Linked DNA regions of Desulforapulum autotrophicum HRM2. The protein of the gene in region 1 binds, or shares a complex with, the protein of each later gene. Links are inferred from orthologs where the notes say so. Each region holds a gene or a part of one and is shown in the gene's direction. Other genes may lie near its edges.

Region 1 (14,513 bases):
TGAGCGTCTCGGCGTTAAGGAGAATGCAAGGATTTACTCCCATTCATTTATTGCCTCCATCACCGGAATTATCATGACCTTTAGAAATCATCCGTTCAAGAAAAAAGATCTGGTCCGGGCGCATATCTTGAAACTGACCCGGGCTACGGCTGATATGTATACCAAGCAACTTTTGAATTAATCGATTGTTTAACCCCCATTCTGTTTTTTTCCTGATAGCCCAAGCCTGCCTTGACACCTGCGTCAACTGTTAATATATTAGCCTCGAAATTATACAACAGCATCAATTGCCTATACTGCCGGGGAACTATGGAGCAACTTAAAAAAGAGATTCAAGAACAGCATCAGCTTATCAACAGAATACGACAGGAAATAGCAAAAGAGTTGGTCGGTCAGACAGACCTTGTGGACGGGCTTCTGGCCGGAATTTTATCCAGCGGTCATATTCTCATTGAGGGTGTTCCTGGACTTGCCAAGACAAGTGCCGTCAAAGCCCTTGCCTCAACCATACAGGCTAGGTTCAAGCGTATTCAGTTTACCCCAGACCTTTTACCGGCTGATCTCATTGGTACCGAGATTTATCGACCCAAAACCGGGGATTTTGTCACAAGAAAGGGACCGCTGTTCAATAACATCATCCTTGCCGACGAGATCAACAGGGCACCGTCAAAGGTGCAGTCGGCCCTTTTGGAGGCCATGCAGGAGAACCAGGTGACCATCGGCGACACCACCTATGTGCTTCCAAAGCCTTTTCTGGTTCTTGCCACCCAGAATCCCATTGAACAGGAGGGGACCTATCCGCTTCCAGAGGCCCAGGTGGATCGTTTCATGCTTAAAATTATCATCGACTATCCTGACCGAAGCCAGGAACTTGATATTCTCAATAAATCCGGTTTCAGTGTCAAGGATCCGGTTGAAGCGGTTATGGATACGGCCCGGATTGAACAGATGGCGGGTCTGGTCCGGCAGATATACGTTGATGATAAGCTGAAAGAGTACATTGTCGACCTTGTCCTTGCCACCCGGCAACCCCAGAAATATGGGATGAAGATTGCCGAATATGTTCAATTCGGGGCCTCGCCCAGGGCCACGATATTTCTGGCCCAGGCGGCCCGGGTAAGGGCTTTTCTCCAGGGAAGGGCCTATGTGACTCCCCAGGATATTAAAATTGCTGCGCCAGACGTTTTGCGCCATAGAATCATTCTTTCGTTTGAGGCCGAAGCTGAAGATGTCACAACCGACGAAATCATAAAAACAGTGTTTGATTTTGTTGAGGTGCCCTAGGTTTTATGATTCCCGGCGAGATAATAAAAAAGATAAAGCGGGTTCACATCAAGAGCCGACGCTCGGTCAATACGGCCATGGCTGGGCAGTATCGATCTGTTTTCAGGGGGTCGGGCATCGAGTTTGAGGAGGTAAGGGAGTACACGCCCGGAGACGAGATCAAGTCCATTGACTGGAAGGTGTCGGCAAGGCTTGGCCGCCCGTTTATCAAGCTGTACAGGGAAGAGCGGGAAAGTGTGGTTATGCTTGTCATTGACATGAGTGCCTCCCAGGGGTTTGGGACCTTTTCCGGCCTTAAACTTGAAAAGGCTGCTGAAGTGGCCTCGGTTCTTGCCTTTTCCGCCATTAAAAACAACGATAAGGTGGGCGTTATCTTTTTTACAGACCAGGTGGAGAAGTATATCCCCCCAAAAAAGGGCACGGGCCATGTGTGGCGTCTGATCAAGGAGATATTTACCTTTGTTCCCCAGGGCCGGGGTACTGATATTTCTGCAGCCCTGGATTTTCTCGCCCGGGTGTCAAGGAAAAGAACCACCACCTTCATGATCTCTGATCTTCTGGACGTAAACTTTGACAAGCGCCTCAGGTGTGTTGTTCCGCGCCATGAACTGATTGCGATTCTCCTCTGCGATGACGGCGATTTTGAACTTCCGGGCCAGGGAATTGTGACCCTCTCCTGCTTTGAAACCGGAAATATGGTTCTCCTGGACGCATCAAACAAGGCGACTCGGACCTTGTACCGGGACCGGAAATATGCCCGTTATAATATCATTCTTGAGACGCTCAAGAAAAACAAGGTTGACTGTATTGAGCTCAAAACCGATGCCCCTGTGTCAGATACCCTTCAACGCTACTTCAGGCGCAGGGAAAGGCGGATAAGATAGATGCAGGATATCCATGATATCAGACCCCCGGTTCAGGTGGGGATGGACCCGTTTTTCCTGAAGGTTGCGCTGATTGCCCTGGCCTTGATGCTTCTGGTGTGTGTGGCCCTGTTGGTTTACCGATACCTCAGGCGAAAAAAGTCGGGACCCGGCACGAACCTGCTGATGCTTCCCATGCCCCTTCCTCCCCTGGAAACGGCCCTGAGCGAGTTGGGCTGCCTGGATGATCTCATGGTGACCCACCCAAGGTATTACTACTTCCGGCTTACTGAAATTATCAAACGGTTCATTGGCAAAGCGTTTAAAATCAAGGCTTTGGAGATGAACACCCAGGAGCTGACCTCAGCCCTCAGGGAGGTTGGTCTTGACAGGGGACTGTTCGCTGACACCCGGGAGTTCCTGCTCTGTGCAGATATGATTAAGTATGCAGGCCAGGTGCCTTCGTCCCCAATGATGAAGGGGCATCTTGCCTTTGTCAGAACCTTCGTCACCCGGGTTGGGGAAAAAAACGAGGAAACGACCGTGGAGGAAAAAGATGTTTAGGTTTGCCTCCCCGGGGTTTTTGTCCCTCATGCTCTTTGTCCCCCTGGTCATTGTGTTCCGTTCAAAACGATCAAACCCGGTCAGCATCAAAATATCAGATCTCTCCATGTTCAAGGAGTCGTTGACAACCCCTGCACTGATGGTTTCAAAGCTGCTGCCCCTGATCAAGTACTGTGCCCTTGTCCTTTTAATCATTGCCCTGGCGCGGCCCCAATGGGGTACCAGAAAGATGAACGTCAAGACAGAGGGAATAAACATCATACTGGCCCTGGATCTTTCCAAGAGCATGGCGGCCCTTGATTTCAAGCTGGACGGCGCCATTGTTAATCGACTTGATGCGGTTAAAAATGTTGTCAAGGATTTTATCATGAAACGCAGTGGTGACAGGATCGGCATGGTGGTGTTTGGGTCCGAGGCCTTTACCCAGATGCCCTTAACCCGGGATTACGATACCATTGCTTTTGTTCTGTCACGCCTTAAAATTGGTGCAGCAGGGCCGAGCACGGCCATTGGGGATGCCATGGGTATTTCCCTTAAACGCCTTGAAGACGTCAAGAGTAAATCCAACATCGTTATTCTGCTCACCGACGGCAAGAGCAACAGCGGTGAGATCACCCCGGGGGCCGCCGCTGACATTGCAAGAGAACGTGGAGTAAAGGTTTATACCATCGGGGTCGGGCAGCGGGGTAAGGCACCTTTTCTGGTGAATGATCCATTGTTTGGCCAGCGGTATGTCTACCAGATGGTGGACATGGACCATGAAGCTTTGAAGGAAATAGCCGACAAGACCGGGGGAGCTTTTTTTGCAGCGGCTGATACGGATTCTTTGAAAAAAATCTACGACATGATCGATTCCCTTGAAAAGACCGAGGTTGAGGTCAAAACCTTTGCTGAGTATGATGATCTCTACTTCTGGTTTGCAGGGGCCGGTCTGGCACTACTCTCTTGTTTTGTTGTTCTTTCAAATACTAGATTATTGAGGATTCCATAAAATTTAAGATGAAGCTTTCCAATCCCCATATGCTCTATCTTGTCTGGCTCGTTGTTTTGCTTGTCGGGGTCATGGTTTACGGCAACCTGAAAAGGGCCAGGATCCTGGCCCGGTTTGCTGCACCCAAAGCCCTTGAAACCATTGCCCCCGGCATAAACCCTGGAATTCGATGGGCCCGGATCGTTTTGATCACCCTTGTCCTTTTCTGCCTTGTGGGTGCCCTGAGCGGCCCCCTTGCGGGGTTCAGGTGGCAGACGGTTGAACAAAAGGGGGTTGACATCATGATCTGCCTTGACTGTTCCAGGAGCATGCTGGCCCAGGATATCAAGCCCACCCGGCTCGAACGGGCAAAGCGGGAGATCATTGATCTCATGGGGATGATCCAGTCCGACAGGGCAGGGCTTGTGGCCTTTGCCGGCCGAGCCATCCTTCAATGCCCCTTGACCCTTGACCACAGTGCCTTTAATCTTTTTTTGAACGCCCTTGAACCCGATTATCTTCCCGTGGGCGGAACGGATCTTGGCGGCGCCATTGAAACTGCCCTCAACGGGTTTGAAAAGGAGGTAGAGTCTGAAAAGGCCATTATTCTCATCACCGACGGGGAGAACACCACTGGTGATTCCATTGAAATGGCAAAAAAAGCGGCTGATCAGGGGGTTAAAATTTTCTGTATCGGTGTTGGCAGCCCGGAAGGGGCTCCGGTTCCAGACAGTGCCGGCGGGTTTAAAAAGGACCGGTCAGGCAAGATCATCATTTCACGGGTGGACGAGCCAGCCCTTAAAAAAATAGCTGCCATGACCCAGGGCGTTTATGTCCGTTCCGTTGCAGGGGACATGGATCTTGACCGGATCTACGATCAGGAGATTCTGGGAAGAATGGAAAAAAAGACCCTCAAGAGCGGCAGGCAAAAGGTGTGGGAGAACAGATTTCAATGGCTGCTCATCCCTGGGATTCTTCTGCTCATGATAGAAATGATGCTCGAAAACAACCGCAGGGGGATCTTTTTTTCGGCCGTTCTTGTTCCAGCCTTTTTTATCCTTAATTCCGGTGTCTGCCATGCCGATGCGTCAGCAAGCGTTAAAAACGGGATTAAAGCCTATGATGCAGGCGATTATGACCAGGCGGAAAAACATTTTATCGATGCCCAGCTGGATCGGCCGGACATGGCTGAACTTTATTACAATATCGGCGGGGCTGCCTATAAAAAGGGAGATTTTGATGCTGCTGTTAAAAATTTCACCCGGGCACGCCAGACCGATGACCCTGGCCTTAAACCCAAGGCTATTTACAATCTTGGCAATGCCCTGTATCGTTCAGGCAACCTGAAGGCCGCCATAAAGGCCTATGAGGAGCTTGTCTCCCTTTCACCGGAAGACAAGGAGGCCAGGGAGAATCTTGAATTTGTAAAGAAAAAACTTGAAGAGCAGCAGAACAAGGACCAGCAGAACAAGGACCAGCAGAACAGAGATCAACAGAACAAGGATCAGCAGAAAAAGGATCAGCAAAGCCAAGACCAGAAAAATAAGGATCAAAGGAACAAGGAACAGCAGAGTCAAGATCAACAGAACCAAGACCCGCAAGATCAGGGTCAGCAAGATCCGGGACAGAAGAAAGAACCTCCCAAGGATCAGGACCGCAAACCCGATGGTTCACCATCCCAGGAAAAAGGGCAGGTGAAAGAGGACCAAAGCCCTGGACAACAAGACATTCAATCCCGTGAACGGATGCTTAACCGTCTCAAGGATAAACCAGGACGGGCCATGATGCCGGCTTACGGCGGTGGCACGGTGACCAAGGACTGGTAAAAAAATGTTTCAAATAATTGCTCAAACCCAATATGGAATCAGGATTAAAAAGTTCGTTCTTTGTGTCCTATTGCTGGTGGCCATTCCGGCCCGGGTGTTCGGTTTTTCAGTCGAAGCCCAGGTTGATGCAAACCAGATCTCCCAGGATCGTTCCCTGACCCTCAACGTGATTGTCAAGGGCGGTGACGCCCTTGTGGATACTTCGGTTATCAAGGGGTTTAAAGTGGTGCCAAGGGGGACCAGTACCAGCGTGAGCATCATTAACGGAGCATATTCTAGGAGCGTGACCCATCAATACCTGCTCACGGCGGAACAGCCTGGCACCTTGACCATTCCTCCCCTGCCGGTGACCCTTGACGGGGAGATCGCCTACACCGATGAAATCCGGGTTGAGGTTGTCAAGGGCCAGGTGACCCAGACCGCTTCCAGGGATGTTTTTGCACGTTCAACCCTTTCGCGTACAACCCTGGTGCCCGGTCAGCAGGCAATTTATACTTTCAGACTCTACAGCGCCGTGCAGGTAGCAAATCCCCGTCTTGCCCATCCGGAGTTCAAGGGGTTTTCCGTCAAGCAGGCCCCTGACCAGGAAAGTTTTAACGAGACCGTGAACGGCCGTTCCTACACGGTCACGGAACTGACTTATGTCCTTGTTGCGGAAAAACCGGGAACCCTTGAAATCGAACCCTCAATTGTGACCTGTGACATACCGGTTGCCGGTCAGAACAGCCCGTTTAATGATCCATTTTTTGGTAATCGCCTCTTTTCCATGGGCCGCCATGAAACCCGGCGGTTTGCAACAGATTCGTTCCAGGTAACGGTCAAGCCCATGCCGGTTCCTGGAAAAGGGGTGAATTTTTCAGGGCTTGTGGGCCATTTCAGCCTTGGGGCCGGACTTGACCGCACATCTGTGCGAGCAGGGGATTCGGTCACCCTGACGGTGACAGTTTCTGGAACGGGAAACGTCATGGATGCCCCAATCCCGGTGGTGAACCTGCCCGACTCGTTCAAGGTTTACGAGGATGTTCCCCAGGAGAAAATCACCCTTACCCAGGAGGGATATAAGGGGGACAAGACATTTAAGCAGGCAATCGTTCCCGTGGCACCGGGAGAATTTTCCATTGAACCGGTTACGCTCACATATTTTAATATTGACACACAAGATTATGAGACCCTTTCAACCCCTGGATTTTCCCTTACCGTTGAGTCTGCTGCCCCAGGGGACACCCCTGTAACCCAGGCGTCCGCAAAAAAAGCCGAAGAAGAGGTTAAAAAACAGGCGGTTGAATTCATTGGCGACGATATCCTTGCCCTGAAGGAGGGAGCCGGGGTGCTCGTTGCCCAAAGATCCCTTTCTTTAAATCGCTTTGTCCTGCTTCTTGCACTGCCGCTTGTTTTACTGCTCGTTTTCCGGGTCGCAAATAATTTCTTCAAAAAAGAGGAATCCTTTGCCTCTCTCATGGAACGAAAGGCAAGGCAAGCTCTTAAAACCGCCGGGACAAAGAATTTGCCGGATCAAGACTTTCTTCGTAATCTTTATATGGCCCTGGTTGCAAAGGTGCGTTCCAGGGGCAAACTGCCTGGAGAGACCATAACTGCCGGGGAAATTTCACAGATCCTGTCAGGTGCAGGTTGCAATGACAGGCAGATACAAGCGGCCATAGCCATGCTCCACGACATTGAATCGGCCCGGTATGGTGGTGCGTTGTTTGATTCAAATCTGAAAAAAAATCTCCTCCAGCGGGTCAAACAACTTGCCCTTTGCATTGTCTGCCTGGGCTTTTTTGCTGCTGTGCCCGGGCCGGGCCGGGCCGATGATTCCGGGACCCTTTTTCTACAGGGGGTTAACCTGTATAAGGCCGGGCAGTTTCAAGAAGCAGCCGTCGCATTTGAAAAAGTTGCTGCCAATGGTATTAAAAATGGCCAGTTATACTACAATATCGGCAACGCCTGTTTAAAGGCAGGAGACCTTGGCCATGCCATCCTCTGGTATGAGCGGGCCGTGAAACTGACGCCCCGGGATCCGGACCTTAGATACAACCTTGACCATGCAAGGGGCCTTGTCACGGATGTTGCGCCAGAACGAAATATTGATATCCTGTCGCTCATTTTTTTCTGGGACAATTATCTGCCTATAGGAACGGTCGCCTATGGTGCTGTTTTTTTGTGGTTCTGTTTTGTTGTCCATATAGGGGTTCGCATGTTTCGGAGAAAAAGGGTGTTTACCCTTGTTGGTTCGATCCTTTGTGTTTTATCGGTTGTGGTCGTTGCAACGGCATTTTTTAACTATTATCACCAATATGCACAGTCCCAGGCCATCATCCTTGCCGATGGGGCCCCGGTACGATCAGGATATTCGGACGAGGCGACCGAACTTTTTATTCTCCACGCCGGAACAAAGGTGCGGGTGGAACGGGCAGAAAAGGCGTTTCTGAGAATTTCATTTTCAAAGGATAAGGTGGGCTGGGTTAAGGCCTCTTTGGCCGGCATTATATAGTGTTTGAACGAAAACTCACCCCTTTGCTGCGTTGTTTCACAAAGTTAGCAAATTATAAATCGGGCCTCACGTACTACAGTACGCTTCGGTAAGTTAGGGAAAAAAGGAATACAATGAATACAGGTGTCGACATCAATGGGGTTCAGCTTGAAAACCCTGTGATCACAGCCTCGGGGACATTTGGATATGGGGCAGAGTATAAGGATTTGATCGACCTTAATGCCCTTGGTGGCATTGTGGTAAAGGGAGTGTCGTTAAAGCCCTCCACGGGAAATCCCATGCCAAGGGTGGTTGAAACCCCGGGCGGTCTTTTAAACGCCGTGGGTCTTGAAAATGTGGGAATTGAAGGTTTTATCCGAGACAAACTCCCCTTTCTCCAGAAGCTCACCTGCCCCGTATTTGCCAACATCTACGGAAAAACCGCTGAAGAGTATGCACAGCTTGCCGCAATCATAGACAATCTTCCTGGAATAACAGGCGTTGAGGTAAATATCTCCTGCCCCAATGTTTCGGCCGGGGGCGCAGCCTTTGGTGTTGATCCAGAAGCTGCTCTGGAGGTGGTCCAGGGGGTCAGGCAATCAACCTCAAAGCATGTCATGGTAAAGCTCAGTCCCAATGTGACAGATATTACAACCATCGCCCTTGCCGTAGAAAGGGGCGGGGCTGACTCGATTTCCCTGATAAATACCTTGACCGGGCTTGCAATTGACGCTGAAACTGCAAGTCCCATGCTTGCAAATATAACGGGCGGGCTTTCAGGGCCTGCCATTAAACCTGTGGCCTTGAGAATGGTATGGCAGGTGGCAAAGGTGGTAAAGGTGCCGGTCATCGGTATCGGGGGGATCATGACGGCAAAAGATGCCCTGGAGTTTATCATTGCCGGAGCAACTGCCGTCCAGGTGGGAACGGCCACCCTGGCTGATCCCGACGCCCCGTTAAGAATCGTAAAGGGAATCAGACAATTCATGCAGAGAAAAAAGATTGCGCGACTTTCCCAGATCAGGGGAACGCTCAGGGTTTAACCGATAACCACAGGGGGATACCATGTTTGAAATTGATCGTACCGTTCTGCTGCTTATTGATGTCCAGGGCAGACTTGCCGAGATGATGTATGAAAGAAATGAACTTTTTACCAGCCTTAAAAATTTGTTAAAGGGGATGGAAATTCTTGATATTCCAGTGGTCTGGATGGAACAGCTGCCTGACAAGCTTGGCAGTACAACCCCTGAAATCGCGGAAATCATGGCGGGCAGTACCCCCATTGCAAAGCACAGCTTCAGCTGTCTTCTCAACCCTGAATTCACCCGGCGGTTTGAAACCCTCGGCCGCAACCAGGTGCTCCTCACTGGCATCGAGTCCCATATTTGCGTATACCAGACAGGGCGGGATCTCATTCAGAAAGGATGTGAGGTTCAGATCGTAACCGATTGCGTCTCTTCACGTACTAAAGCCAACAAGGATCTGGGCATCCAGCGTATCCGGGATGCAGGCGGTGTTGCAACCAGCTGTGAGATGATTCTTTTTGAGCTGATGAAGGAAGCCCAGGGTGAGGCATTCAAGAAAATTGTAAAGCTGATAAAATAACCGGCACGGCCGGAGCGAGGTATGACTCTGGCCTCAACGAATTTTGAAACACCTTCATTGATAATGCTTTGGTGAGTGTTTCATATAACCCACATGTCCTGGCGGACACAACGAAGCATGAAACACGATGATACAGGGCTGGCAATAGTACCATTCCGCCCTCTTTGGTTACCCTGACCGGAACGGTAAACGTCGGGGGGGTTTTTGCCCTTCCAGACTAAAGCGCAGGAACTGCGGGCTAAAGTCCTCAAACAGTCTGCGCTTCTTAACGCCTGGAAGGGCAAAAATCCTAACCCCTTTGGTTTACAATGTTCCGGTCAGGGAAACCAAAGAGGGCTCTAAAGTCGAGACTTTCACAATGATGTTTCGACAAGAGTTTCTTATAAACCCACATGTCCTGGCAGACACAACGAAGCATGAAACTCGACAGTAGTAGGCAGGCGGGAACGGGTGTTGCCCTGAACGGATTAAATGGCAACGGTGGACACGAGGTCCAAGGAGTTGCCATTTCCCTCGGAGCAGGCCATGGACGGCCTGCGAGAATAAGAGAAGGGTAACACCCGTTTCCGCCTGCCGGTCGAAACGAGTTTCATATAAAAAACGTCCGGCATCAGATCATGCGCTGATATTTATCCCTGTTCCCCTGGAAGGCGTTTCTGATGCCATGTTGGCATAGGCTGTTGCAGCGGTACCGGTGCCGTGGGCAGTTGCAGTGCCATCCTTTGCACTGGCGCTGCTCTGGGCCGTCACCAGGGCCATGATTTCAGCAGCTGCCTTTGCTGCAAGTGCTGTGGCACTGGCAGCAACTTTTCGATCCTGGGCCGATGGGGATGCCGGTGCCAGGGCTGCGGCCTTAATTCTTTGCATTTTTTGGGCTGTGGCCCTTGGATCGCCTGGAATGGCCGAGGTGTCGATGGAGACTTCGCCTGCAACGGCATAGTTTACGCCGTCTGGACCCCGTTGGTATTCGAGCTTTGCCCCTGAGGTGATATATTGGCCACCTGCTGCAATGTGGGCCATTTCATGGGCTCTAACCTCGGTATCTGCTTTCTTTAATTCCTGGATGAGCTTTAGATCCCTTTCCGTAAGGGCTTGGGTGCTGGCTGGTGATGTTTCCCCGGATTGGGATTGCTGTTCTTCCTGTTCCCTGCTGGCGGAGGAAGCAGGGGTGGCACCCTCTGCTGACTTTTCTCCCCCCATGGAAGAGGGCGGAAAAGATTGAACAAAACCATTTGTGGGAACGCCCTGGGAAGGGGTAATGGCTGCCATGGTTCAACTCCTGAAACCGGATAAATAAACAATACCCATAATATTAGGATAATATAAGAGGGGTAACCTTTTTTTCAAGGGAAAAAAAGGAATAGCTTTTTATTCCATGGGTGGTTCCACAACCAGAACGCTGGATGCAAGCTCTTCAGACACCCGCTGTTCAAGACCGTCGTCTTCCAGCCTGATCCGTCGAAGTTCAGACGGTTTGGACCCCCTGGGAAGCTGACCCAGGTTGCAGATGGGCTCTCCCGGGCTGATGGCCGGCAGGCTTGTCATGCCCATCACAACCGAGTTAAACGGGGCATGAACAGTCTCTTGTTCCTGGCCAAGAATGGTCGTGTTGGTAGCAAGGGGTGCCCCCTTTTCGATGATGTCGCCGGGCTTTACGTGGAACTGCAAAAAACCACCCTGCTCGGCTCGTATCCATTTTGATTTGTTGATAATTATCTGATAATCGGGGGATTCAAGATTTCCGTCGGTCATGTCCAGGCTTCGAAGGACATTTTTTATGCCCCGCACGATTGTTTCTACAATGCCTGGTTCAACCTTGAGCACCTCGCCGCCCTCCATGATAATGGTCGGGCATCCGGCAAGGCAGGCCTCCCTGCGAAACGATCCCCGGGGACCCTTTGTGTTGAGGATGATTTCAGTACCAAAGGCTTTGGCAAGCTTTTTAACCGGGGCCTGGGTCAGGTCACCCCTGACGTTGGGATAGTTTGTGCGCCGGGTTGAGGCCGTGTGCAGGTCAATGCCGTAATCGCATCTGGACACAATCTCTTCAAAAATAGTGCTTGCCAGGCGGCTTGCAAGGCTTCCCTTGGGGGACCCTGGAAACGACCGGTTTAAATCCCGACGATCCGGCAGATACCTTGAATGGCGGTCAAAGGCCAGCAGGTTGAGCACCGGAACAAGGATCAGGGCACCCCGGTCCAGGTGGAAACTTTCGTCCTGGATCAGGTGGCGAACGGCACCGGTGCCGTTGATTTCATCCCCGTGCAGGGCTGCGGTGACAAAAACTACCGGGCCGTCTTTTTCAGCACGCCGAATGTGTATGGGGATCTCAACGGGCAGGCCGGTGTAGCTTTCGCTCATGGCAAGGGTGACGTTGTGGGCGGAACCCGGAAGGATCTGTGTGTCAAACCATTGGTCAATGGATCTTTTATTTTGCGAAAGTGTCATGGTCGGTTAGTCTTCCTCTGCTTCCTGTGGAAAAATGGAGGGAGGGGTTGATTTCCCCTCTTTGAAAACTTCGTCAGCCACGGGTAAAACCGGCAGATCCTTGACCTTTGGACGGCGTTTGCGGCGGACCTTTGCCGGAATAAGATCCCGCATCAGGTCAAGCTTGCCAAAGCACAGGAGCCGGTCACCGGCCTGGAGTTGGCGATTGGATCGGGGGTTTGGAATGACGGTAGTTCCCCGGTAACGGGTCAGAACGGTGATGTCCTTGTCCCGGAGTCGGGATTCCTGGATGGTTTTGCCGATGTATTCCGAGCCCACGGGGATGTAAATTTCTGCTACCCCATACCCCTGGCTTACGGTGAGGCGCTGGCGAAGGTCTATTTCGGGAAAATCGATCTGGGCTGCAATATAGTCGATAATGGCGCCTGCAATGTCAAGCTGGGTGCATGCTTCAATGCCCTCAAGCCCGGGAGAAGAATTTACCTCCACCACCTGGGGGCCGTTTTTGCCCTCGAGCAGGTCAACGCCGGCCACTTTCAGGCCCATGATCTGGGCTGCCCGGACGGCGGTTTCGCGGTACAGGGCATCCAGAATGACAGGTTCGGTAAGCCCGCCCCTGTGAACGTTGCTGCGGAATTCCTGGCCCTGGGCAACGCGGCGCATGGCACCCACCACCTGATTGCCCACCACAAAGGCCCTGATATCCCTTCCCTTGCTTTCGGCGACAAATTTCTGGATCAACACGCTCTGTTTCTGGCTCTGGAGCAGCTCAATGATGGCTTCGGCAGATGAAACCGATTCTGCCAGAAGCACGCCGATCCCCTGGGTCCCCTCTATGAGCTTGATAATTACCGGGGCGCCGCCCACCCTTTCGATTGCCGGAAGTACATCTTTTTTGTCCCGGACAAAGGTGGTTTGGGGGATGCCTATGTGGTGTCGACTCAGGATCTGGAGGCTGCGCAGTTTGTCCCTGGAGTTTGAGATGCTGGCCGATGAATTGGCGCAGAAAACATCCATCTGCTCAAACTGGCGGACGACTGCTGTACCGAAATAGGTGATGGATGAGCCAATCCTTGGCAGCACCGCATCGTAGGAAGAGAGACGTTTCTGGCGAAAATAAAGGTCGGGCTTTCCCTGCTCAAGGTCAATGGCGAACTTGAGGGTGTTGAGCACCTTGACCTGGTGTCCCCGTTGTTCGGCCGCTTCCGTGAGGCGACGGGTGCTGTAACATTTGGGGCTGCACGATAGAATTGCAAGTTTCATATGGTTCCTTAAGATATCTGTCCAGTTTTTTTTTGTTTTGTTTCCGGACAAGGGCGTTTTTTAAAGGTGGTTTTGGCCTTTTTGGGGGGCTTTCCGCCGTAGTAGGATCTGCCCGCATCAACAAGGAAGCGGCTTCGAAACGCCTCCCGGCCAAGCAGCATGCGAAATCCCATGTTACAGCGGTTGGCAAGGGTGAGTTCCACGGGCCAGGTGACACCGAGCAATTCCACATTGGTCACAATGACAGGTCGCAACTGTGCAATACCGCTTGAGCTGCGAACGGATCTTACCTCGAGCACCCTGGCCGTAACTTCCACACGCCTGTCTGTTTTGTTCTGGGTGGGAATTACCGTGAACCGCACCCAGTCTGCACCATCCTGTTCAAATATTTCAAGATGCAAGGCGTGCAAGGATGACGATCGTGCGCCCGTATCCACTTTGGCCTTGATCCGTTTGATGCCAAGATCTGGCAGGCCTACCCACTCTCTCCAACCAATGACGGATAACCCTGGTTTTTTTTGTTTCACCATTCCCGTTATCGGGTTTTCTTTTTTTCCCGTTTAGCTTCTTTCTTTTCCTTGGCCGTTTTCTGGGGTTTTTTCTTTACCGCTTTTTTTGTATCTTCTGATTTTGACATGGGAAGTTCTCCTTGGGGTGAGTGATGAAAAAAGGGCAGAGAGCACTGCCGCGATCAAGCAAACGGTCATAAAATTATTGACACCAGGTGGGTGATGATTGTATAATTTAAAAATCCGCACTTAAACTGACAGAACTCTTTATTGGAACCAATTACATATAACAGCAACCGGGAATATGCAAGGCTAATTTTATATGGAACGAGCAGCTACAATAGACCGCAGGACAAACGAGACAGAGATTGAGGCAGGGTTTCAGATTGACGGATCTGGCAAAGCCGACGTTGCAACGGGCATTGGGTTTTTTGACCATATGCTCACTCTTTTCACCGTGCACGGTTTTTTTGACCTGACCCTCCGGGCCCGGGGGGACCTTGAGGTTGATTTCCACCACACGGTTGAAGATGTTGGGATTGTTCTGGGTCAGGCCCTATCCCGGGCCCTGGGGAAAAGAGAGGGTATCTGCAGATATGGTCAGGGGGCTGTTCCCATGGATGAGGCCTTTTCACGGGTGAATGTGGATCTTTCCAATCGGCCCTTTCTTGTGTACCATCTTCCGTCAACCATCCGTTCCCAGGGCCC
Region 2 (16,906 bases), 2.3 Mb from region 1 along the record:
TAACCTTTCTGGACGATTATGATTATGTATTTGGCGCAACAGACAAGCTTGAGAAGATTCTGCCCGTGGTGGCCGACAAAGGGCATGGTCTTATTGCGGTGATCAATTCTCCAGGTGCGGCCCTGATTGGAGATGATCTGCTTCGGTTCATCAAAAACGCTGACCTGGCCGTACCCTGCATTGCCATTGAAAATACAGGGTTCTCCCAGCCCCTGGCATGGGGGTTTCAACAGGCGGTCATAGCTGTTCTGGAAACCATCGTGCCCCTTCAGGAGCCGAAAAAAAACAAAGGGTCAATCAATTTGATAGGGTTGTCCATCTTTCACCATCACTGGCAGGGAAATGTTGCGGAAATAACCACTCTTTTAGGGGCTTGTGGCATCAGGGTGAATGCCTGTATCTGTGCCGGTTGCAATTTATCTGACCTTGAAGGCCTTGCCCGTGCCGAGGTGAATGTGGTTGTCCATGGGGAGTATGCCCAGGACCTTGTGCCCTTTATGGCTCAGCGGTTCGGCATGGAAAGCCTTGTACCTCCCATGGGTGCACCCGTGGGGTTCGAGGCCACAACATCGTGGATAATGACTGTGTGCGAACGCCTTGATGTGAATTCCGCACCGGCCCTTGGGCTGATCCAAGGCGCCCGGCAGAAAAGCCATGCAGCGTTAAACCGGTTCAATGCCTTGACTGGATTGCCCAAGGGGGCCACTTTTGCCGTGGATGCCGATGCTTCACTGGCATTGCCCCTGGTGACATGGCTGTACAAATACCTTGGCATGGTGCCGGTTTGTGTCCGGGTGGGCCATGGAGTGCCCGAACTTGAACAAAAAATCAAAACCCTGCTTGATGAAATCCATTGTACAGGGGTGTGGCAGGCTGACCTTACCCAAGGGGCACCCGATGTGGTCTTTGGCAGTGGGGCTGTTGTTGTCCGGCATCGGTTGACGGGTCGGCCGTTTACCGGAATTGAACTTTCCCTGCCCACCAGCGGTTACCACCATGTGATTCCCAAGGCATATATGGGGTGCCAGGGAGCCCTTTATCTTGTTGAACGTATCATCAACGGCCTGGCCGGGTGTCTCTGAACAGGAGCATATTAATAGTTGATTTTATAGGCCTGGCCGGTCTTTTTTTTTGCTTTGTGATAAACTTGTGATTATTTTAAAAGGAATGCATGATCTTTTGGAGCTATACCAAGGACACAACCTTAAACAAGGAGATCTATCATGAAAACAAGAATGATGATGTTCTTGATGATTTTTACTGCGGTATTTATTTTTGGATGTCTTTCGTTTGCTGAGAAACAGGAGACAAAGGAAGTGACTATGAAAACAGATACGAAATCCCATATGGAAAAATTGGACGTTGCCACCTTTGCCGGCGGGTGCTTCTGGTGCACAGAGTCTGATTTCGAGCAAGTCAAAGGGGTTAAGGATGTGGTGTCCGGATATACCGGAGGCCATAAAACAGATCCGACCTACAGCGAAGTGTCCGGGGGAACCACCGGCCATACAGAGGCCATACAGGTTTATTATGACCCCGGCATGGTAACTTACAATGAACTTTTAGCGGTATTCTGGCGGCACATCAACCCCACAGACCCCGGGGGGCAGTTTGCGGACAGAGGATCCCAGTACCGGCCGGAAATATTCTATCATAATGACAACCAGAAAGAAGAGGCCATGGCGTCAAAAAAAGCCCTGGAGGCATCCATGGTGTTTGACAAACCCATTGCCACGGCCATTACGAAATTTGAAAAATTTTACCCAGCAGAAGATTATCATCAGGATTATTATAAGAAAAATTCATACCGGTATAAATATTACCGTTGGGGTTCGGGCCGGGACGCGTTTTTAGAAAAGACGTGGGGGAAAAAAGCGATGGAGGGAAAAACAATGGAAATCAAAGAAAAAAACGCCATGGAAACAGCCTCCTGGTCAAAGCCAAGTGATGCTGAAATTAAAGAAAAACTGACCCCGATGCAGTACAAGGTTACCCGGGAAAACGGAACGGAGCGGCCTTTTAACAATGAATACTGGGACAATAAACACCAGGGGATTTATGTGGATATTGTGTCTGGAGAGCCCCTTTTCAGTTCCACAGACAAGTTTGTTTCAGGAACCGGGTGGCCAAGTTTCACAAAGCCCCTTGAATCTGAGCATGTTATAGAGGTGACTGATAAAACCCTGTTCATGGTTCGCACGGAAGTCCGAAGCAGGTATGGGGACTCCCATCTGGGGCATCTGTTTGATGACGGCCCAAAACCCACTGGACTTCGTTATTGCATTAATTCAGCAGCCTTAAGATTCATTCCCAAAGAAAATCTTGAGGCCGAAGGGTATGGCCGGTACCTTGATCTGTTTTAAAAGGTGAATCATATGTTTAAAAAATTTCTTTTGTTTGTCCTTCTGTTGGTTCTGTTGGGGTGCCAGCAGGATAAAACTTCCTGGCATCCCGGCGATTGACACTGTCCGCGATACCCTTTCCGGTCTGAGCGCAGATGAAACCCCTGTCAAAGGGGGACTGGAAAATTCAGGTTTTTGGGGTGTTAGCTTTTTTCCCGAAGTTTAACCTTCAGTATTTTCCCGGAGCCCGTTTTGGGAAGTTCATTTACAAACACTATCTTTTTGGGAACCTTGAATCCTGCCAGGTGCTTGCGGGTGTGATCCATGAGTTCCTGTTCTGTGACTCGGGCATTCTGGCGGAGAACAACCACGGCTTTTGGAACCTCTCCCCAGCGTTCATCTGCCATTCTGATTACAGCACATTCCAGGACATCGGGATGGGTGTATATGGCATTTTCCACCTCCACGGAGCCGATGTTTTCACCACCGGAGATGATGATATCCTTTGCCCTGTCCACAATCAGGATATAGCCTTCACTGTCCACACAGGCAAGATCTCCGGTGAAAAAATAGCCGTTCTGAATGGCCTGCTCTGTTTCAAGGGGCATTTCCCAGTATCCCTTCATTACATTGTCTCCACTCACGAGAATCTCTCCCACACTGACGCCATCCCAGGGGACATCCTGTCCGTTTTCATCAACCACCCTGAGATCAACACCGATTACTTCAAGGCCCGTCCTTGTTATGAATTCCAGACGTTCCTTCTGGGGATTATCGGTCAAGGTGGATTTCAAGTGGCCCACTGTGAGAAGGGGGGTGGTTTCTGTGAGGCCATACCCTGAAACGTAACGGCACCCGAGTTTCTCCATCATCCGTTCTGCATTGGCAGGAGACATGGGTGCACCGCCAACCATTATCCATTCAAGGGCTGAAAGGTCATAGTTTCCTATTTCAGGCACATCCAGAAGGAAATTGATCATGGTGGGAACCATCATGGCCGCAACCACCCGTTCCCTTGCCATGGTTGCAAGTACCTCACGGGGGACAAAGGTTCGCTGCATCACGTGGCACCCTCCCTGGAAGGTGACCGACCAGATAAAAAAAGCATCGGCAAGGTGAAACAGGGGAGCAATATGGTGCCAGGTGGTGGCATCGTCAATCTTAAAACTGATAATGGTGGTCAGGGCATTGGCGTAGATGTTTCTGTGGGTCAGCTCAACCCCCTTGGGCCGGCCCGTGGTTCCGCTGGTGTAATAAAGATTAAGCGTGGCGTTTTCATCAACAATTTTATCGGTGACAGACTCGGAGCTTGCCGAATCCATGAGGGATTCATAGGTGTTGGTGATCCAGGATTCCGAAGCTTCACCTTCGGCGATAAACCAGTGTTTTACCGTTGAAACACGTCTGCTGACCCGTTCCATGATGGGTTTGAAATCCCGATGAAAGATAACTGCTTCAGCCCTGGAATTCTCAAGGATATAGGCATACTCGTCCTCGGAAAGCCTGATGTTCAGGGGCGAAAGAATTCGCCCGGACAGGCTGGCGCCAAAATAGAGTTCCATGTAGCGATGGGTGTTGTAGTCGACCACTGCGATCCGGGCGTCCGGCTCAAGACCAAGGTCCTCAATGGCATGGACCACACGGTTTACCCGCTGTTGAACCATCCTGTAGGTCAGGCGAATTTCACCATCCACAACGGCAGTCTTGTCTGCATAAAGCTTGACGGCTCGCTTGAGAATACGAGCGGGTGTCATGGGTACTTGCATGGGTGTCTCCTTTATGGGGTGGTTTGGGATAGAAGCTGAAAAGCAACAAAAAAACTGTTTCAGTTTTAAAATCTAATGTCAAGGGCTTTTGATCTTAGGGGCTCAGATGTAAATAATTCCACAAATATGGTGCAGGATTTCAGCTCGTATTCAAGGCGTATCAAAGGGAGCATATTGAAATATGTGCCCTTTGATGCAACGCAGAAGACGAGCTGAATGACAAGCAAGATTGTGGAATTATTTATTTCTGAGTCCTTTAAATCACCACCATTGACTGGGGTGGTTAAATGCGTCGGGATCTGTCAGTTCGCATTTGTTTCAAGGTTTCAGAGCTTGTGGATTAGGTGGACAATGGCCCCACTTTATGCTACCCCTTGAGGGTTATGGGAATTATAGAATAGTGTTTGTTGAAGACATTTGAATGGAAAGCTATAGAGGGCTAATTTATGTTCTTTCATGGTACTCACAAGGAATTAACTGAGTCCATCGAAGCTATCGGTGCTGGTTTTGCCATTTATGAGCATATTCCAGGAAATGACAGTTTTGTTTTGATAAGTTGTAATAATCTTTACGAGGAACTTCTTGGTAAAGCCAAGAACGAGGCATTTGGTCTAAATCTGATGTCGATTTTTCCACGCTATGTTGAACGACCCATAACCGAAAGTTTCAGGCTCTGCAAAACAGAACAAGTGGCGCTTGAAGGAGAAATTATGATCGAATACAAGGGCGAAGAACGGTATTGGCGTTCGATCATTTCTCCAATTCTGGAAACAATAAATGGTGAGTTCAGAATTATCCAAACCTGTGTCGAGATAACTGAAAAGAAGATTCTGGAGCGAAAACTTTCGCTCAGCATGAAGCGTTTTGAGGCCGTTGTTCAATCAGCCTATGATGGAATCATCACCATTGATGCGAATCAAAATGTCAAACTCATTAACAACGCCGCCAGGCAGATCTTTGGCTACAGTGCTGAAGAAATCATAGGCGGGCCTTTGGTTCATTTCCTGCCCCAGAAGTTCAGGGAGAAGCATGTCGGATATGTTGAAGGGTTCAAGAACTCCCGGGTGGATTCCCGTCCCATGCAGACACGGGCTGCAGTGCGTGGCATCCGAAAGGACGGCAGGGAAATTCCAATTGAGGTGACGATATCAAAGATCCGCGTTGAAGACAGTATGGAAATGACTGCGGTAATTCGGGATATTTCAGAAAAGAACAAACTCATGGAAGAGTTGCTCATTGCGTCCCGTGAAGATTCTCTAACAAATCTTTTCAACAGAAGACATTTTACGGAGATTCTGAGCAGTGAAATCCTCAGGTTCAAACGATTTGAACATGAATGTTGTCTTTTAATGCTGGACATTGACCACTTCAAGCAAATAAACGATACATTTGGTCACGAGGCCGGAGACAAGGCCTTGAAAGAACTTGCAAAGACACTAACGCAGACAGTTCGTGAAACCGACTTTGTGGGTCGATGGGGGGGGGGAAGAATTCATGGTTCTTTTGCCGGAAACCAGACTTTCAGCCGCAGCAAAGGTCGCCGAGAAGATAAGAATCAACATCGGAGCCATGGAAATTTTGACCGACGAAGGTGATATGTGTTTTACCGTGTCCATTGGCGTTCAGGAGTACAACGATGATACGCTCTCCCTGGACGAATTTGTAAAAAGAGTTGATAAGTGTCTGTATGTTGCCAAAGGGAACGGCAGAAATTGTGTTTCCGATACTATGGAACATAAAACCGACAGATTCATCTGATTGTCGATGCCGGCTGATTCCCAGTCTACACAAACAAAGATTATGAAGAAAAAGATCTATAAGGTAGCAAGACAAGTAAATCCTTTAAAGGGGTATGCAGATTGGGATGCCTCCCCATGGAAAGCCATTTTACCCCGGCGGATTGGTAATTACATGGGTAATCAACCCGGTCATTTTCCTATAGCAGAGGTGAAGATTGCCTACGATGACATGGCCATTCACGTGATGTTCCGCGTTCAAGACCGATTTGTCAGGGCTGTTGCCCCGGAGGATCAGGGAAAGGTCTGGGAAGATAGCTGTGTTGAGTTTTTTTTTACGCCTGGTTCGGATCTGTCCACAGGCTATTTCAACCTTGAGATGAATTGCGGCGGTACCATGCTGTTCCATTTTCACCCGGGGACAGGCAAGGAGAAAATTGTAATTCCAAAGCGTGAATGCACCAAAATCTGGCGGATGCACTCATTGCCGACCATTGTTGATCCGGAAATTCATGAACCTGTCACCTGGACCCTTGCCTATGAACTCCCCCTGGCCGTGTTAAAAAAATACTGCCGGGTGGTCATGCCTGGGCCTAGGGCTACATGGCGGGCAAATTTTTACAAATGTGCTGACAAGACATCACATCCCCACTGGTTGACATGGTCGCCGGTTGATTTTGCAAAACCTAATTTTCATCTTCCCCGGTACTTTGGTATATTGGAATTCCAGTGATGCCCGGCATCCGCTGTACCGTATAAACATCTCAAAAACAAAATAATACCATAGTGCCGGGCCTTTTGCTTTGACGGGCCCGAACCCTTGACAATAAAACGGTGTCAGGTTTACACTCTTTACCAAAGTATCAGACGTGCAGATCTGACCCTAATACAAAGGAGGCGCGATGAAGGTAATCTTGGTCATGGCAATGACCCTTGACGGGAAAATAGCAAGGGATTCCAATCATTCGGCCGACTGGACTGGGAAGGACGATAAGAAAAAATTTGTCGAGATAACCAAAAGGGCCGGAGCCATGATCATGGGATCTAAAACCTTTGACACTATTGGAAGGGCCTTGCCGGGTCGGAAAAATATTGTCATGACCCGGAACCGGTCACGGAAAAGCGATGGGAATCTTATCTTTACGGATCAACCACCGGATTTGATCTTAAAGGGGCTTGACCGGGAGGGATTTAGCGAGGTTGCCCTCATCGGTGGTACCCAGATCAATTCGTTGTTTGCCCAGGCAAATCTCATTGACGAGATTTTTGTTACCGTGGTTCCGATTTTTTTTGGCAGGGGTCTTTCCCTGTTTGACTGTGAGATGGATAACCAGCTTGAGCTTCTCGGAACAGAGATCATTTCTGACCAATCCCTGGTGTTGAGGTATCGGGTCAAGAAAAAGTGATTTTGAAGGAGCCCAGGGGTATCTGCCAGGTCCATATTAGGGTCAGTGGAATGGTGGTGATGAATCCTTTGGGCTTAGGCCCATGAACAAAGCTAAAATTCGAGATTTATCGTCCGGGTTTTGTTGAAATATGTATTTTGTTTTGATAAAGTAAGAAGTTTAATGTCTTTTGCTGTGTCTGCTTTTAGGGGAAAATGTTCTCCAGCGGGGATGAAATATCATTATTTTCTCCTTGATTTTGTTGGTTTTTTCTGGTTATTGTCATTTACTAAAAACAGATGCAGGTTAAAAAGAGGCTGTTCTTTTTTGATTGAATTGGTTTCATAATAATATTTGCATTTATATGCCGGTATTTATGTCAGGAGGTTCGAATGTTTAAGATAGTGAATCGTGAAGAGATGGCCCAGGGCACCATCATACTTAACGAGATTGAGGCACCGCGTATTGCCCGAAAGGCTAAACCAGGTCAATTTGTCATTATCCAATCCCATGAAAAGGGAGAAAGAATTCCCCTGACCATGGCCGATGTGGATCCAGACAAGGGAACCATCACCATTATTTATATGGTGGTGGGTAAATCCACGGCTTCGTTTAGCAAAATGGCAGTCGGAGCTGAATATTTTGCCGTGATCGGTCCCCTGGGCAAGGCAACCCATATTGAGAAAAGGGGCAAAGTGGTTTGTGTGGGCGGTGGAACCGGCATTGCCGTTCTCCATCCCATTACCCGGGCCTTGAAAGAGGTGGGTAACCATGTGACCACTATCCTTGGCTCCAGGAACAAGGATCTTCTTATCCTTGAAGACAAGATGAAAAAGGCATCCGACGTCCTCCACATCTGTACGGATGACGGGTCCAAAGGCCATCACGGCTTTGTGACTGATGTGTTAAAAGATGTCCTTGCAAAGGATGATATCAGTCTGGTGGTGGCAATCGGACCCGTACCCATGATGAAATTTGTCTCGTCCATTACAAAAGAAAAGGGAGTCGAAACCCTGGTCAGTCTCAATCCCATCATGGTGGACGGAACAGGCATGTGCGGTGGTTGTCGTGTCTCAGTTGGTGGTGAGACCAAGTTTGCCTGTGTTGACGGCCCTGAGTTTGACGGGCATAAGGTCGATTATGATGAGCTCTCCAAACGTCTCCGGGCCTACCAGGAAGATGAAAAAAAGAGCCTAGAACAATTTGAAAAAAAAGCGTAGTTCCGATATACGGAGGATATGATGGCAGTTAAAGAAAAAAAACAAGCGGTGCCAAGGGTGAAAATGCCTGAGCAGGCACCCGAAGTCCGGCGCCGAAATTTTAAAGAAGTACCCCTGGGACTGACCGATGAGATGGCCATGACAGAGGCGTCGCGTTGTCTCCAGTGCAAAAAACCGGCCTGTGTGGAAGGGTGTCCGGTATCCGTGGATATTCCAGGTTTTGTCCATCTCATTGCCGAGGGTGATTTTGCAGGTGCTGCAGAACGTCTGTGGCAGAAAAATGCCCTTCCCGCCGTTTGCGGCAGGGTCTGTCCCCAGGAAGCCCAGTGTGAGGGGAACTGCATCCTTGGTAAAAAAGGGTCGTCCGTTGCCATTGGTTATCTGGAGCGGTTTGCCGCAGACAGGGCAAGGGAACAGGGCGGAGGAGCCCTTCCTGAGGTGGCCGCGAAAACAGGGAAAAGGGTTGCCGTCATTGGTTCCGGACCTTCTGGACTTACCGTGGCAGGAGACCTTGTGGTCAAGGGCCATGATGTGAATATTTTTGAGGCCTTTCATAAGCCCGGTGGTGTTCTTGTCTACGGTATTCCGGAATTCAGGCTTCCCAAGGAGATTGTGGCATCCGAGGTTAAAACCCTTGAAAAGCTTGGGGCAAAGATAGAACTCAACAGCGTCGTGGGAACAACCATTACCATTGAAGAGCTTTTTGAGGAAGGGTTTGACGCTGTTTATGTGGGTGTGGGTGCGGGTCTTCCCCGGTTTATGGATCTCCCCGGCGAAAATCTCATCGGTGTATTTTCCGCAAATGAGTACCTCACCCGGGCCAACCTGATGAAGGCCTATCTTTTCCCCGAATATGACACCCCAATTGCCAGGGGGAAAAACGTCGTGGTTCTCGGTGCCGGCAACGTTGCCATGGATTCCGCAAGAACCGCCATGCGTCTGGGTGCTGAATCGGTCAAGATCGTTTATCGCCGTTCCAGGGAAGAGATGCCTGCAAGGGCTGAAGAGCTTCACCACGCAGAAGAGGAGGGGATCGAGTTTGTTCTCCTGACCAATCCCACCCAGTTTTTCGGGAATGATGAAGGCCGCCTCGTCGGCATGGAGTGTCTTAAGATGTCCCTTGGAGAACCTGATGCGTCGGGTAGAAGACGACCCCTTCCCATCGAGGGCTCTGAGTACCGGATCGACTGCGATCTTGTGGTGGTATCGGTCGGTGCAAAGGCCAATCCATTGTTGACCAACTCAACCCCTGGACTCGGCTTGAACCGCTGGGGTAACATTGTTGCCGATCCAGTTACCGGCAAGACCACCAAAAAGGGGGTATGGGCCGGAGGTGATATCGTCACGGGTATGGCTACGGTAATTCTTGCCATGGGGGCGGGCAGGGAAGCTGCCGATTCAATACATGATTACCTGACCCGGGGCTGGTAGTTCCAGGTTTTGTTTTTATGGGGGGATAAGAGCCGGATATTAATTAAAGACTTGCCGTCTTTCGGTTCTTTTCCCTCTCTTCTTTTCCCCTCTTTCTTTCGGGTGTTTACTCTTCCGTGATATAGATCTTGTGATTGACCAGGGAAAGGGCGTCAATGTGGCCCTTGATGAATTTCTGGTCGCCAAAGATGCTGATCAGTCGGATTCCTCCCTCTTCAGGGGTTACAAGATCAACAGCTTCCATGACAAGGGTTTCCTTGTCCTTGTTTCGAATATATGCATTTGCTTCACACATTGATTGACTCCTTGGGTGTGTTGTTGAAATTTGCCAGGTGTGCATCGATGAGTTCATCCACAAGCTGGGGTAGAGGCGTGGATGCCAGGCCAACGATCTCGATGTGTTCCTGGGTCAGGGGAATAAGTATCTTTTTGGCAGGGGAAAGGGCGATGGCTTCAGCCATTTTTGGCGTGAGCTCTCCCATCATGGCGTGGGGCATGATGATTCCCACCGTGCCGATGATGAGATCGGCCGTTCTCACGGTCTGAACAATGGCATTGACACCTGAGGCTCCCCGGTTGGCATGGGATTTCAGCATTTGGGCCGTTGCAATGGCATTGGTGCCAAGGGCCAGCACTTCAACGGTTTCGCCAAAGCGATCCTTGATCTTGCGGATAATTGTCGATCCGATGCCGCCCCCCTGACCGTCTATGACACAAATTCTGTATGTCGTTGCAGGTTTCATGGTGTTTTTTTAGTCGGGTTTTGCTGGTTTGTCAAGGTCAAACAATCATTTCCGGGATTGGTGAACCCGTGGCAGGTTCCCAGCCGTGCCGGTTAGAAAAAGCTTGATTAAGCTGGCAAGTCATGTATAACCTGAAAGGTTTTAAACAGTTAAAATACGATATGGGTAATAGAGAATAGAATGGATTACGATGTTATTATTGTAGGGGGGGGGCCTGCCGGGCTTTTTTCGGCATTTCATCTGGTGGAGCATTCGGATTTGAGGGTGCTCATGGTGGAAAAAGGGCGAAGATCCCTTTCCCGCAGTTGTCCTAACCATAATCTCCAGAAATGCCTTGGCTGCGAACCGTGCAACATCATGGCAGGGATCGGTGGTGCAGGGCTGTTTTCAGATGGGAAACTCAACTTCATTCCCCGATTGGGCAAGACCGACCTCACCCAGTTCATGTCCCTTGGCAGAGCCCAGGATCTCATTGACGAGACCGAAAAGATCTTTACCCGGTTTCGCATGGACGGCCCTGTTTATCCGACCAATATGGGCGAGGCAAAACAGATACGTAAAGAGGCAAAGCGCTACGGAATTGATCTGCTGTTGATCAAACAGAAACATCTCGGCAGCGACAACCTGCCCGGTTATATTGCAAAAATGGCCGGATATATTGAAAAAAAAGGTCTTACCATCAAAACCAGTGAGACCGTCGTTGATATCACGCAAGCAGATGGAAGGGTGACGGGGGTCCTAACGGACAAGGGCAGTTACACGGCTTCCAGCGTGATTCTGGCTCCGGGCCGAATCGGGGCCAACTGGGTGTCGACCCTTGCCCAGCGGCACGGTCTCAACGTTTCCCAGCGGGGCATAGAGGTGGGGGTCCGGGTTGAAGTTCATAACGACATCATGGAAGATTTGTGCAAGGTCATCTATGATCCAACATTTTTTATCCAGACGCCAACCTATGATGATCAGACTCGAACGTTCTGCACCAACCTGGGTGGTTTCATCTCCCTTGAAAATTACAAGGATTTTGTTTGCGTCAATGGCCATGCCTATTCAGATAAAAAATCCCAGAATACCAATTTCGCCTTTCTCTCCAAGGTGGTCCTGACTGAACCTGTCACGGATAACCAGGCCTATGGGGAATCCATTGGCCGTCTTGCCACCATTATCGGCGGGGGCAAGCCCATACTCCAGCGTTTTGGCGATCTCAAAAGGGGCCGTCGGTCTACCTGGAACAGGATCAACAAGGGGTTTATCGAGCCGACCATGACCAATGTGGTGTGCGGAGACATTGCCATGGCCCTTCCAGAGCGGATTCTTTCCAATCTCATTGAGGGGCTTGAGGCCCTTAACCAGGTGGTCCCGGGGGTTTCCAACGACGAAACCCTTCTCTATGCACCAGAAATTAAATTTTTCGCCACCCAGATCGAAACGGACAAGAGCCTTGAGACCGCCATTCAGGGGCTGTTCGTTGCAGGTGACGGTCCTGGGGTTGCCGGAAACATTGTCTCTGCCGCCGCCACCGGTTTGATACCGGCAAAACGGATTCTGGCCAACAAGGCCGACAGGGATTAAACTTTACGGGGGAATTGACTATGAACCTTGAGGAATACTGCCCTGAAAAGCTACTCACAGCAGGTCAGGGTGTTAAAAAAATTGAGAACGGCAGCCGAGTCTTCATCGGTACCGGTTGCGGTGAGCCCCAGGCGCTGATAAGGGCCATGGTTGAGGATCGGTCCATCCAGGATATTGTTGTGTACCAGATGCTCAGCTCCACCTTTGCAAAATATATGAATCACGAGGATTTTCTCTATCGATTTTCCCTGAAGTTGTTTTTCATCAGCCCTGACATGCGCCAGGCGGCATTTGAGGGAAAGATTGACTATATTCCCATTTACCTTTCCCAAATACCGGGAATCTTTGCCAGCCAGGAGATCGGTCTGGATGTGGCCCTTGTCCAGGTGAGTCCCCCGGACCGATTTGGGTTCTGCAGCCTTGGTATCTCCGTTGACATTACCCTTTCTGGGATGCAGAACGCGGAATTGGTGATTGCCCAGGTCAACCATGACATGCCCAGAACCTGGGGGGACAGCCTGGTCCATGTGGACGAGATTGATTATCTTGTGATCCAGGATGAACCCCTGGTGGAGGCCCTTCCCAGGATCAAGAATACTAAGGTTGCCCAGCGGATAGGCCATTATGTGAATCAACTGGTGGATGACGGGGCAACCATTCAGGTGGGATTCGGCCACCTTCCAGATGCTGTTGTTTCGTATCTTGACGGGAAAAAAGACCTTGGCATCCATACCCAGGTGATCACTGACGGGCTGTTGCCCCTTTTCAAGAAAAAAGTGGTGACCAACCGGAACAAGAGCTACCTCCCGGGCAGGGTGGTGGCTTCGTTGTGCATGGGGTCAAAACAGCTCTATGACTATGTGGACAATAACCCCATGTTTTACTTCCGGTCGTCTGAATTTGTCAATGATCCCAATGTCATTGCAAGGAACGATAACTTCATTTCCATAAGTTCGGCCCTGGAGGTGGACCTCACCGGCCAGATCTGCACCGACTCCAAGGGATATCTCTTTTATTCCGGCATTGGCGACCAGGTGGATTTTATCCGGGGATCGTGTATGTCAAAGGGTGGATTTTCCATCATCGTTATTCCGTCTACGGCCCAAAACGATGCCGTTTCAAGGATCGTTCCCCACCTGAGTGAGGGGGCCGGCGTTGCCACCACACGGGGAGATATTGATATTGTGGTGACCGAGTACGGCATTGCTGAGTTGAGGAGGAAGAGCATTTACCAGCGGGTTATGGAGCTTGCCCAGATTGCCCACCCCAAGTTCAGAAAACAGCTCATTGATGAGGCAAAAAAGCGAAGATATATCTTTCCCGACCAGTTGCCACCCACCACCCAGGACCTTTTGTTTCTGGACAATTACCACTACTCCATGGAGCTTCCCATGGGCAAGCACGTGGATTTTCGTCCGGTTATGCCTTCGGATGAGTTTGAGTCAAGGCAGTTCTTCTATTCCCTCCAGGAGACGACTATTTATTACCGGTTCTTTAACAAACGGAAGGTGTTCTCAAGGGAGATGCTCCAGCGCCAGTGGGCCGATGTGGACTACATGAGAAACATGACCATCATCGGTGTCATGCAAAAGGGCAAGCGCAAGCAGATTGTCGCCATCGGATCCTATGCCGAGGCAGGGGAAACCCATGCTGAGGTGGCTTTCCTGGTGAAAGAAGAACTCCATGGCATGGGCATTGGTACCTATCTTCTGGAAGTGCTTGAGGGTATTGCTAAAAAGAACCGCTACACCACCTTTGTGGCAACAGTGCTTGCGGAGAACCGAAAGATGGTGAGAGTGTTCCAGAACCGGTATCCCAATTCAAAGCTGGTACGTTCCGGCGCCGGTGAGATCGAGATTGAAATGGCATTTGATCAAGCACCGGTTAAAAAAGAAGAGGAAAAAACAGGGGATTAGAACCGGCTATAAAAAGGGGCCGTTTCATCTATCCTGGTGAAACGGTCCCTTTGTTTCTTAATGTTCAGCTAACGGATACCGACTAACGCTCCATGCTGACTTTCGTAATTAGAATTACTGCTTTTGTTTGTCCGTTTGTTTATTTTTTAGATTTCAGTTCCGGGAAATCCCAGTAAAAGAACTCGTTTGCCTGGGCAGCACCGCCCTTTTCCTTGCGGGCAACCTCGTTCTCCCTGAGCTCGATTCTGCGGATCTTTCCGCTGATGGTTTTGGGAACTTCCGTGACAAATTCGATGATCCTGGGAATCTTGAATTTGGCCAGGATTCCTATAGTCTGCTGGAACAGATCCAGGGCAAGTTCCCTTGAGGGCTGAAAACCTTTGTTAAGAATCACGTAGGCCTTGACCAACTGGTGACGTTCGGGATCGGGGACACCGACCACGGCAGACTCGTTAACTGCCTCGTGTTCCGCAAGGGCGCTTTCCACCTCAAAGGGTCCGATGCGGAAATCCGAAGACTTGATAACATCGTCGGACCTTGACACAAACCACCAATAGCCGTCATCATCAATTAATGCCTTGTCGCCTGTGTAGTAGAAGTCACCAACAAATGCAGAGGCCATTTTTTCAGGGCTTCCAATGTATTCGGTAAAAAGGCCGATGGGCCGCCAGCGGTTAAGGCGGACAACCATGTGGCCGGGCTCGTTACGAACTGTCAACTCCTTGCCTTCGTCGTCGGCCAGGGTGACATCGTACATGAACGATGGATAGCCAAAGGAACCTGAGCGTATCTTGCCGGTCCTCCACGGGGGGTTGCCTACCATGGCGGTGGATTCAGTCTGACCGTAAAAATCCCGGATTTCAGTGTTTGTACGTTTTTTCCACTGTTTGATCAGATCGGGGTTGACGGGCTCGCCTGCAGAAATGGACTGACGAAGTTTTGAAAGGTCTATGTTTGTCGTGTCAACGTTGATGAACATTCTCCAGGCCGTAGCAGGAGCGCAAAAAATGGTCACCCCGCATTCCTCAACGGCCTTGAGGTAGCGTTCGCCGTCAAGAGCAGCAAAGTTCAATCCCACAACCGTGGCGCCCACGTTCAAAGGTGCGAAAAAACTGCTCCAGTGCCATTTGGCCCAGCCGGGCGCCGACAGGTTGTGATGGACATCGTTCGGTCGGATGCCGATCATGACTGCGGTTGAGAGATGCCCTAAGGGGTAGGAGGTGGCTGTGTGGCCTACCTTTTTGGGCATTCCTGTGGTGCCGGAGGTGAAAAAGCAGATTAGAAGATCGTTGGACCGGGTTTTTGCAGGTTCAGCCGTTGCTGGCATCTTTTCAGAATCGCTGAAGCTGATCCAGCCGTCTTTTTTTCCTAGCACCACCTTGATTTTTGGTTTGACGCCCAGCAGTTCAATAGCCTCATCCATGAGCTCGGTAAAACTTTCGTCGGCAACGATGACATCCGGAGCATAGGATTCAAACCTGAATTTAAGTTCGCGCATGGTCATGCTGGTGGCGGTGGGGACATTTATCACCCCACCCTTGATGCAGGCATAGGTGGAAAACCAGGTTTCTGGAACAATGGGGGTCATCATGTACATGTTGTCCCCTTTTTCCACACCCGATTTACGCAGCAGGTTGAGACATTGATTTCCCTTGGCGGCAAGTTCTTTATAGGTGTAGGATAGTTTTCCCGGTTTGGCAATATCGGCCCAGATCAGGGCTGTCTGGTCCCCCCTCTCTTTGACATGTAGTTTCTCGAAAATCTCGTCTGCCCAGTTGAAATACTCAGGGAGTTTCGAGTGGTTCAGTTTTTCAAAAAAAGCCTTTGCCGCAGCTTCTTTCTGGTCATTGTCATCCATCAGGTTCAGATCCATGACCTCTTTGTACAAAGTTTCCATGCCCATAAAATCACTCCTTGCAGTTATGATTTGCGGTTAATGTCCCTTTTGGTATGTCTCTTATCGTCTGCAACAGCTATTTTTGACTGGTGTGTACCGGATGCAGTGTCGCCTAACGAGCGCTCAGTCTACAGCCTAGAGTTGATATAGATTAATCTAAATATGATTGTCAAAGACTTTTTAATTTTTTTTGAACGTACAGAGTCTGGATGGGATTCAGAAAGGACTCTCCCCTGCACGATGGCAGGGGAGGGTGGGGGCTATGGGAGGAGGATCAACCGGCGAAGGCGTCGTCGGGCATATCCATGATGGCGGTGATGTTGGATTTTATCGCCTCCATTTTTCCAAGGGTTGCAGGGATAATAAAACTGAGGAAATATTCGGCTGTCTTAACCTGTCCCTGGTAAAAGGCAACATCCTTTTTCTTTGCCTTGGCAATTTTCGGGGCGGCAACAACGGCCCGCCACAGTTCCACCCATGCCATGCAGACGTCTCCTGTGGCGTCCAGGAATGGGAGGGCTGAGGCAAAGGCATGGAGAACATTGGCTGACATGGCTGTGGCGCCCATGTACATGGCGACTTCACCAAGCTTGTTGATGGCGTTCTGGAGGATATCTGCCATGGCTTCAAGACCCTCGATTTCCTTTGCCGCAGCAACGGTCTTGTTCATTTCACCGAGAAGATCCATAAAGGGTTTTCCCTTTTTAAGTCCCAGCTTGCGGCCCAGAAGGTCCATGGCCTGGATACCGTTGGTTCCCTCGTAAATACTGGTGATCTTGCAGTCCCTCAGGAGCTGCTCCTGGGGGTACTCCTTGATGAACCCGTAACCGCCATAGATTTGAATGCCCTGGGCGCATACCTCAAACGACCGGTCCGTACAGTAGGATTTGACCACGGGGGT

Evidence for each region.
Region 2: the proteins of HRM2_RS14565 (region 1) and HRM2_RS04315 are in contact, whole or in part, in a crystal structure (PDB 5UE9), measured with the Lactococcus lactis proteins. The link is inferred for Desulforapulum autotrophicum HRM2 from one-to-one orthologs. Residues at the interface, in WP_025017116.1 of Lactococcus lactis: Gly25, Phe27, Phe29, Glu32, Tyr33, Lys35, Tyr36, Lys48, Phe56, Thr60, Pro61, Arg62, Val63, Ala64, Glu65, Thr66, Ala67, Ser68, Gly69, Met70, Ile74, Gln77, Pro223, Glu251, Phe274, Ala275, Pro277, Phe278; in WP_023189152.1 of Lactococcus lactis: Leu4, Gln5, Ala47, Ser48, Met49, Leu50, Leu51, Arg52, Arg53, Met95, Leu98, Arg223, Met224, Ala225, Cys226, Ile228, Gly229, Ala230, Cys231, Tyr232, Ala233, Val235, Glu236, His237, Asn243, His244, Ala245, Lys247, Glu250.

What each region holds. Positions count from the first base shown.
Region 1 is NC_012108.1:3,342,053-3,356,565, reverse strand. The notes cover bases 7,307-10,068. They hold HRM2_RS14565 (dihydroorotate dehydrogenase), read left to right. Parts: upstream 7,307-8,114; coding sequence 8,115-9,023; downstream 9,024-10,068. Other genes in these bases: HRM2_RS27725 (hypothetical protein), read left to right, coding at 10,002-10,068; HRM2_RS14560 (isochorismatase family protein), read left to right, coding at 9,046-9,585; HRM2_RS14570 (BatD family protein), read left to right, coding at 7,307-8,001. Outside these bases: HRM2_RS25350 (TetR/AcrR family transcriptional regulator), read left to right, coding at 1-181; HRM2_RS14595 (AAA family ATPase), read left to right, coding at 310-1,284; HRM2_RS14590 (DUF58 domain-containing protein), read left to right, coding at 1,290-2,168; HRM2_RS14585 (hypothetical protein), read left to right, coding at 2,169-2,711; HRM2_RS14580 (vWA domain-containing protein), read left to right, coding at 2,704-3,702; HRM2_RS14575 (VWA domain-containing protein), read left to right, coding at 3,711-5,507; more of HRM2_RS14570, read left to right, coding at 5,512-7,306; more of HRM2_RS27725, read left to right, coding at 10,069-10,142; HRM2_RS14555 (putative metalloprotease CJM1_0395 family protein), read right to left, coding at 10,201-10,854; HRM2_RS14550 (succinylglutamate desuccinylase/aspartoacylase family protein), read right to left, coding at 10,954-12,033; HRM2_RS14545 (RimK family alpha-L-glutamate ligase), read right to left, coding at 12,040-13,296; HRM2_RS14540 (ATP-dependent zinc protease family protein), read right to left, coding at 13,305-13,826; imidazoleglycerol-phosphate dehydratase HisB, read left to right, coding at 14,128-14,513.
Region 2 is NC_012108.1:999,438-1,016,343, forward strand. Bases 6,715-9,535 are described here. They hold HRM2_RS04315 (sulfide/dihydroorotate dehydrogenase-like FAD/NAD-binding protein), read left to right. Parts: upstream 6,715-7,621; coding sequence 7,622-8,449; downstream 8,450-9,535. Other genes in these bases: HRM2_RS04310 (dihydrofolate reductase family protein), read left to right, coding at 6,747-7,250; gltA (NADPH-dependent glutamate synthase), read left to right, coding at 8,471-9,535. Outside these bases: HRM2_RS04285 (nitrogenase component 1), read left to right, coding at 1-1,082; peptide-methionine (R)-S-oxide reductase MsrB, read left to right, coding at 1,224-2,363; HRM2_RS04295 (long-chain-fatty-acid--CoA ligase), read right to left, coding at 2,546-4,108; HRM2_RS04300 (sensor domain-containing diguanylate cyclase), read left to right, coding at 4,555-5,703; HRM2_RS28050 (GGDEF domain-containing protein), read left to right, coding at 5,603-5,866; HRM2_RS04305 (carbohydrate-binding family 9-like protein), read left to right, coding at 6,020-6,577; more of gltA, read left to right, coding at 9,536-9,880; HRM2_RS04325 (CooT family nickel-binding protein), read right to left, coding at 9,987-10,175; HRM2_RS04330 (DUF3842 family protein), read right to left, coding at 10,168-10,623; HRM2_RS04335 (NAD(P)/FAD-dependent oxidoreductase), read left to right, coding at 10,804-12,192; HRM2_RS04340 (bifunctional acetyl-CoA hydrolase/transferase family protein/GNAT family N-acetyltransferase), read left to right, coding at 12,213-14,108; HRM2_RS04345 (acyl-CoA synthetase), read right to left, coding at 14,248-16,011; HRM2_RS04350 (acyl-CoA dehydrogenase), read right to left, coding at 16,280-16,906.